Regions from separate parts of the Methylobacterium sp. 13MFTsu3.1M2 genome, predicted to be linked through region 1. Evidence: predicted binding sites of a transcription regulator. Region 1 holds the regulator's gene; the other holds the start of a gene.

Region 1 (3,403 bases):
GCGGCTCGTCGGGACCGGCCTGTCGGCGATCACCGGGACCCTGGCCACGACCCTGGTGGCGCAGGTCGCGACGGCCCCCTTCGCCACCTACCACTTCCAGACGGTCCAGCCCTTCGGCCTCGTCGGCAACGCCCTGACCCTGCCGCTCGTCTCCCTGGTGGTGATGCCCGCCGCGGTGATCGGCTGCCTCGCCTATCCCTTCGCCCTCGACCGGCCGGTCTGGTGGCTGATGGGGCAGGCGGTGGCCGGGATGCTGGCGATCTCGGACTGGATCGCCGGGTTCGAGCGGGCGGTCCTGGTGCTGCCGGCCTTCGGCGCCGGGGCGCTGGCCCTGCTGACCGCCGGCCTGCTGCTGGGGACGCTGCCGGCCTCGCGCCTGCGCTGGCTCGCCGTGCCGCCGGTCCTGCTCGGGCTCGTCCTCGCGGCCCGACCCGACCGCTACGACCTCTACGTCGACCGGCAGGGCGCGGGGGCCGCGGTGCGAGGGCCGGACGGGCGGCTCGCGGCCCTCGGCAGCCCTTCGGGCTTCGTCCTCGAGCAGTGGCTGAAGGCGGACGGCGACGGGCGGCGGCCCGCGGCGCTGATCGTCCGGTCGGGCAGCGGGCGCTGCGACCGGCTCGGCTGCACCGCCCGGCTGCCGGACGGGCGGGCGGTCGCCCTGGTCCGGGACCGGCGGGCCTTCCCGGAGGATTGCGCCCGCGCCGCGGTGCTGATCACGGGCCTCGCGGCGCCGCCCACCTGCACGGGGCCGCTGGTGATCGACCGGCGCGTCCTCGCCGCCCGCGGGGCCGTGGCCCTCCGGACCGACGGCGACGGCTTCGCCGCGCGCTACGCCTGGGACGACGGCCGCGCCGTGCCCTGGCGGCCGGCCGCCGGGCGCGGACCGGGACCGCCGCGGCCGGTCACCGCGGAGCCGGGCGACCGCCCCGCGGAGGACGGGGTCGCCGCGACGCCGGAGGCCGACGCCGCGCCGGGCGGAGACCTCGCCCCCGGCGACGCGCCGGCCGAGCCGCTTCAGTAGCGGCGGACGAGGCTCACGAGGCGGCCCTGGATCCGGACTCGGTCGGGCCCGAGCACGCGGGTCTCGTAGGCCGGGTTGGCGGCCTCGAGGGCGATCGACGAGCCGCGGCGGCGCAGGCGCTTGAGCGTCGCCTCCTCGTCGTCGATCAGCGCCACGATGATGTCGCCGGTATTGGCCGTCTCCTGCTTGCGGATGACCACGAGGTCGCCGTCCAAGATGCCCGCCTCGACCATCGAGTCGCCGCGCACCTCGAGGGCGTAGTGCTCGCCGCCGGCCACGAAGTCTGGCGACAGGGTGATGGCGTGGCTCTGGTTCTGGATCGCCGAGACGGGCGTACCGGCCGCGATCCGGCCCATGACCGGGATCGAGATGGCGCGGCCGGACTCGTCGATCATCCGCGTGCTCGCCGGGGCCGGCGGCGGCTTGGACTTACCGCCCTCGACCACGCTCGGCGTGAAGCGGCGCGGCTCGGCGGGGGCCTGAGTCGCCGGAGCGGCCTGAGTCAGGCTCTCGGGGATCCGGATCACCTCGATGGCGCGCGCCCGATTCGGAAGGCGCCGGAGGAAGCCGCGCTCCTCGAGCGCCGTGATCAGCCGGTGGATGCCGGATTTCGACTTGAGATCGAGGGCATCCTTCATCTCGTCGAACGACGGCGGGACACCGCATTCCTGCATCCGGCTCTGGATGAATCGCAGGAGGTCCAGCTGCTTGCGCGTGAGCATCGACGGGGGACTCGCGGCTTGGCGGACCGCCACGTGACGGTCTCCGAAACAAATCACGAACAGGTTAAACGTTCCGCAAGTGTTCCGCAAGAGCGGCACCGCTCGGCTCGGCGCGCCGCGGGCGCGCCCGCGGGAGAAGGTCGAGAAACGCATTGACGGCGCAAGCGGAGCCGTTTCAATGCATCGCGGCGCCCCGCCGGGAAGGCGGCGGATCCGGGGTGCGGGCTGGGACCCTCTTGGAATGACGAGGATGCGACGACCCGCAGCTCTGCTGCCCCTCGGCCTCGCCGCCCTCGGCCTCGCCGGCTGCACCACCGGATTCTCCTACATCTCGCGGAACTACGTGGCGCTCACTCCCCAGGTCGTCACGATCGGCTGCAAGGAGCCCTACGAGGTCTACGACAACCGGCAGCTGCGCCGGATGCTGATCGTGTCCAACGCCCTGCGCGAGTATACCGGCTGCAACCTGAGCGAGGTCCGGATCGATCCGGAGCCGGGCGCCACCCGGGTGAAGCGCTTCCGCACCGCCGCCCGGGCCTATCTCGACGAGACCGTGCGCGAGGATTGCCGGATCACCGGCGAGACCGTGTTCGATCCGCTGAAGACCGAGTTCGCCTACGCCTGCGACGCGCCGATCGAGAAGCGCGGCACCGTGGTCCCCCGCCTGCCGGGCCGCAATCCGGGCCTCGGCGTGCGCTGACCGGCCGGCGGCGCGTCCTCAGGCGCCCGGCTTCGGGAAGGTCCGCTCCGCGGCGTCGCCGGCGGCGGCCAGCAGGGCGCGGGCGAAGGCCCGGGCCTCCGTCCGGTCGAGCACGATCGCGGCGGTGACCGGCGCACCGCCGAGGTCGGCGAGGGCGAGTTCCAGGCGCACCCCGTCGGGCACGGCGCTCGCCTGAAGGCTCCAGCCGGAGCCCCGGTCCGTGCTCTCCGCCATCGTGTTCCTCCCGCATGCCCGGCACGGCGCCGCGCGCCCACCGGAACGGCCAGGCCCGGGACCGCTCCCGGAGCCGCGCTCCGATCTTCCCTGCCTCGCCTGTCCGCGTTCCTCAAGGCCACAGGCCGCGCAGGGGTGGAGATGCGCGCCGTCGCGGATGCCGGCGGCCGCATCGCGGCGATACGGGGCGGCACGGGGCTGCGCCCGCGCCGCGGCGCGGGCGAGGGCAGGGGCGGCCGGGATGGGGCCGGCCTCGGGGCGATTGACGCGAGGCCGCCGATGATGTCTCCCGCGGGCTCCGATCAGGTGGAGTTCGAACATGCAAGAGATCTGGTTCCGCACGGGCGAGGCCACGGTGCTGGCGGCCGAGGGCCAGTACACCGACGCCATGCCGGAGGTGCTGATCGGCTCGGTGCGCGGCCCGGTCGGTCAGGCCTTCGCGTCGATGATGGGGCAGGTCCAGGGCCACACGCGGATGTTCGTGGTGCGCGACCTCAACCAGCTCGTGCGCCCGGCCACGATGATGACCACCAAGGTCACGATCCACACGGCCGAGTATGCCGAGCTCCTCGGCGGCGTGGTCCAGGCCGCCACCGGCGACGCGATCGTGGACTGCATCATCGAGGGCATCCTGCCGAAGGACGGGCTCGACGAGCTGTGCATGATCATCATGATCTGGCTCGATCAGCGCTGCGCCGAGGACGACAACCTCGACCAGAAGGACCT
Region 2 (3,403 bases), on a different contig from region 1:
CTCAAGCAGGCGGCGGTCTCCAAGATCGTCATCGAGCGCCCGCACCGGAAGTGCCGGGTCACCATTCACTCGGGTCGTCCGGGCGTGGTGATCGGCAAGAAGGGCGCGGACATCGAGAAGCTGCGCAAGCTCGTCGGCACGATGACGAAGGCCGACGTGACCATCAACATCGTCGAGGTGCGCAAGCCCGAGATCGACGCCACCCTGGTGGCCGACTCGATCGCCCAGCAGCTCGAGCGCCGCGTCGCCTTCCGGCGCGCCATGAAGCGGGCCGTGCAGTCGGCCATGCGTCTGGGCGCCGAGGGCATCCGGATCAACTGCTCGGGCCGTCTCGGCGGCGCCGAGATCGCCCGTCAGGAATGGTACCGCGAGGGCCGCGTCCCGCTGCACACGCTGCGCGCCGACGTCGACTACGGCACCGCCACGGCGTTCACGACCTACGGGACCTGCGGCATCAAGGTGTGGGTGTTCAAGGGCGAGATCCTCGAGCACGACCCGATGGCCCAGGACAAGAAGGCCCAGGAAGAGGGCGGCCGCTCCGGCGGACGCCGTGAGCGCGATGGCGAGGGCGGCCGCGAGCGCGGACGCCGCGAGCGCGAGCACGCGTAAGGTAGGAAGCCATGCTGCAACCGAAAAAGACCCGCTTCCGCAAGCAGTTCAAGGGCCGCATCCACGGTGCGGCCAAGGGCGGCTTCGAGCTGAACTTCGGCCAGTTCGGCCTGAAGGCGGTGGAGCCCGAGCGCGTCACCGCCCGCCAGATCGAGGCGGCCCGCCGCGCGATCACCCGCGAGATGAAGCGCCAGGGCCGCGTCTGGATCCGGGTGTTCCCGGACGTCCCGGTGTCGTCGAAGCCGACCGAGGTCCGCATGGGTTCCGGTAAGGGCGCCCCGGATTACTGGGCGGCCCGGGTCCATCCCGGCCGGATCATGTTCGAGGTCGACGGCGTTGCCGAGAACATCGCCAAGGAGGCGCTCCGCCTCGGCGCCGCGAAGCTCCCGATCCGCACGCGGGTCGTCCAGCGCATCGCCGACTGAACGGAGGATATCGTGAAGTCGACCCAGAGACTGTCTGATCTGAAGGCGCTGTCGCCGGATCAGCTGAATGACGAGCTGATCAACCTCAAGAAGGAGCAGTTCAACCTGCGCTTCCAGGGGGCCACCGGCCAGCTCGAGAACGTCGCCCGCGTCCGCGAGGTCCGTCGCGACATCGCCCGTGTCCGGACTCTGCAGCGTTCCAAGACGCTGCAGCAGGCCAAGGGCTGAGGCGGGTTTTAGGAGACAACCATGCCGAAGCGCATCCTGCAGGGCACCGTCGTCAGCGACAAGGGTGAGAAGACCATTGTGGTGAAGGTGGAGCGCCGCTTCACGCACCCGGTGATGAAGAAGACCGTGCGGCGGTCGAAGAACTACCACGCGCACGACGAGGGCAATGTCGCCAAGGTCGGGCAGACGGTGTTCATCGAGGAGTGCCGTCCGTTCTCCAAGACCAAGACCTGGAAGCTGGTCGAGGGCGAGGCCGCCCAGGCCGAGGCCGGCGAGGCCGCCTGATCCCGGGATCCCGGCGGCTGCGGTCTCCGCGTCCGCCAGATCCCGGCCCGCGGCGTCGCGGGATGGTGCCTCCTCTGGGGTGACCATCCCGGGGATGCCCGGCGACCGGTACGACGAACGCCCGGACGCAATTCGACTCGCGAGAGCCGGATTCGTGCCGGGCGTCGTCGTTTTCGGCCTCATGTCTGGCGGTTGGGTCCCGGTCGCCGGCGGGCCGAGCCTGCTGCGGGACCGCGGGAGGCGTCGCCATTGCGGCTGGCGGTCGTCCCGTCCGGCGCGTTGTGTCGGCGTTCGTACGGGCTCTCGCGGGCGATTACCGGATTGGATTGCTGTCGCGGGGCATCCGGGGCTCGAGCCGGGATTTCGTGACTTGCGTCCAGCAAAACGGCGTTCCGGCCTTGCTGGCTGAGAACAAAACGGGTACATAAAGGCGGTGGCGACGCGCGTTGTGAACTGCGTCCAACCCCTTCATAAGGAGCCCGCCAGATGGCCCAGCCCGCATTGAAAGTGGTCGACATGCCCCCGGTGGACAAGGACAAGTCCAAGGCCATTGACGCTGCCCTGGCTCAGATCGAGCGCGCCTTCGGCAAGGGCTCGATCATGCGGCTCGGCAAGAACGACAAGGTCCAGGAGGTCGAGACCGTCTCGACCGGCTCGCTGGGCCTCGACATCGCGCTCGGCGTCGGCGGCCTGCCGCGTGGCCGGGTGATCGAGATCTACGGTCCGGAATCGTCCGGCAAGACGACGCTGGCGCTCCACACGATCGCGGAGGCCCAGAAGAAGGGCGGCGTCTGCGCCTTCGTGGATGCCGAGCACGCCCTCGACCCGGTCTACGCCCGCAAGCTCGGCGTGAACCTCGACGACCTGCTGATCTCCCAGCCCGACACGGGTGAGCAGGCGCTCGAGATCACCGACACGCTCGTGCGCTCGGGCGCCATCGACGTGCTGGTGGTCGATTCGGTGGCCGCGCTGACCCCGCGGGCCGAGATCGAGGGCGAGATGGGCGAGAGCCAGCCGGGCCTCCAGGCCCGCCTGATGAGCCAGGCCCTGCGCAAGCTGACCGGCTCGATCTCGCGCTCGAACTGCATGGTCATCTTCATCAACCAGATCCGGATGAAGATCGGCGTCATGTACGGCAGCCCCGAGACGACCACGGGCGGCAACGCCCTCAAGTTCTACGCCTCGGTGCGCCTCGACATCCGCCGCATCTCGACGCTCAAGGACCGCGACGAGGCGATCGGCAACCAGGTCCGCGTCAAGGTGGTGAAGAACAAGGTCGCCCCTCCCTTCAAGCAGGTCGAGTTCGACATCATGTTCGGCGAGGGCGTGTCGAAGGTCGGCGAGCTGATCGACCTCGGCGTGAAGGCCGGGATCGTCGAGAAGTCGGGCGCCTGGTTCTCGTACAACAGCCAGCGCCTCGGCCAGGGCCGCGAGAACTCGAAGGGCTTCCTGCGCGACAACCCGAAGATCGCGGCCGAGATCGAGGGCTCGATCCGGCAGAATTCCGGTCTGGTCGCCGAGAAGATCCTTGAGAACGCCGCGCCGACGGCGGACGATCTCGACGAGGGCGAGGCCTAGGCCGCGCCGCCGCGGGCCGGCGACGGCGCGCGGCGGACTTGGCGACGTTCGAAGATGCGCGGCCCCGGAGTCTCTCCGGGGCCGCTCTTCGTTGAGCGACGGTGAGCGGACGCGAGGGGCCGGTCAGTCCGCCATCGTCTTCTTCACGGTCTCGACGAGCTGCTTCAGACTGAAGGGCTTGGGCAGGAAGTTGAAGGTCTCGCCGTCGGGCAGGTTCTTGCGGAACGCATCCTCGGCGTAGCCGGACACGAAGATCACCTTCAGGTCGGGCTGATGCT

Evidence for each region. The regulator LexA, encoded in region 1, represses DNA repair genes until DNA is damaged. The targets are predictions, from matches to a motif close to TGTTCNNNNTGTGTTCNG.
Region 2: a site for LexA is predicted at 1,955-1,972, ahead of recA (recombinase RecA). Genes of this name have one in related genera too.

Annotation. Positions count from the first base shown of each region.
Region 1 covers NZ_FOMM01000005.1:84,455-87,857, reverse strand. The annotation lists gene BM314_RS05070 (ComEC/Rec2 family competence protein) at 1-1,021, shown strand, start outside; gene lexA (transcriptional repressor LexA) at 1,015-1,743, opposite strand; gene BM314_RS05060 (hypothetical protein) at 1,994-2,443, shown strand; gene BM314_RS05055 (hypothetical protein) at 2,462-2,677, opposite strand; gene fae (formaldehyde-activating enzyme) at 2,997-3,403, shown strand, end outside.
Region 2 covers NZ_FOMM01000016.1:4,465-7,867, forward strand. The annotation lists gene rpsC (30S ribosomal protein S3) at 1-609, shown strand, start outside; gene rplP (50S ribosomal protein L16) at 621-1,034, shown strand; gene rpmC (50S ribosomal protein L29) at 1,047-1,262, shown strand; gene rpsQ (30S ribosomal protein S17) at 1,284-1,547, shown strand; gene recA (recombinase RecA) at 2,034-3,125, shown strand; gene BM314_RS16650 (hybrid sensor histidine kinase/response regulator) at 3,249-3,403, opposite strand, start outside.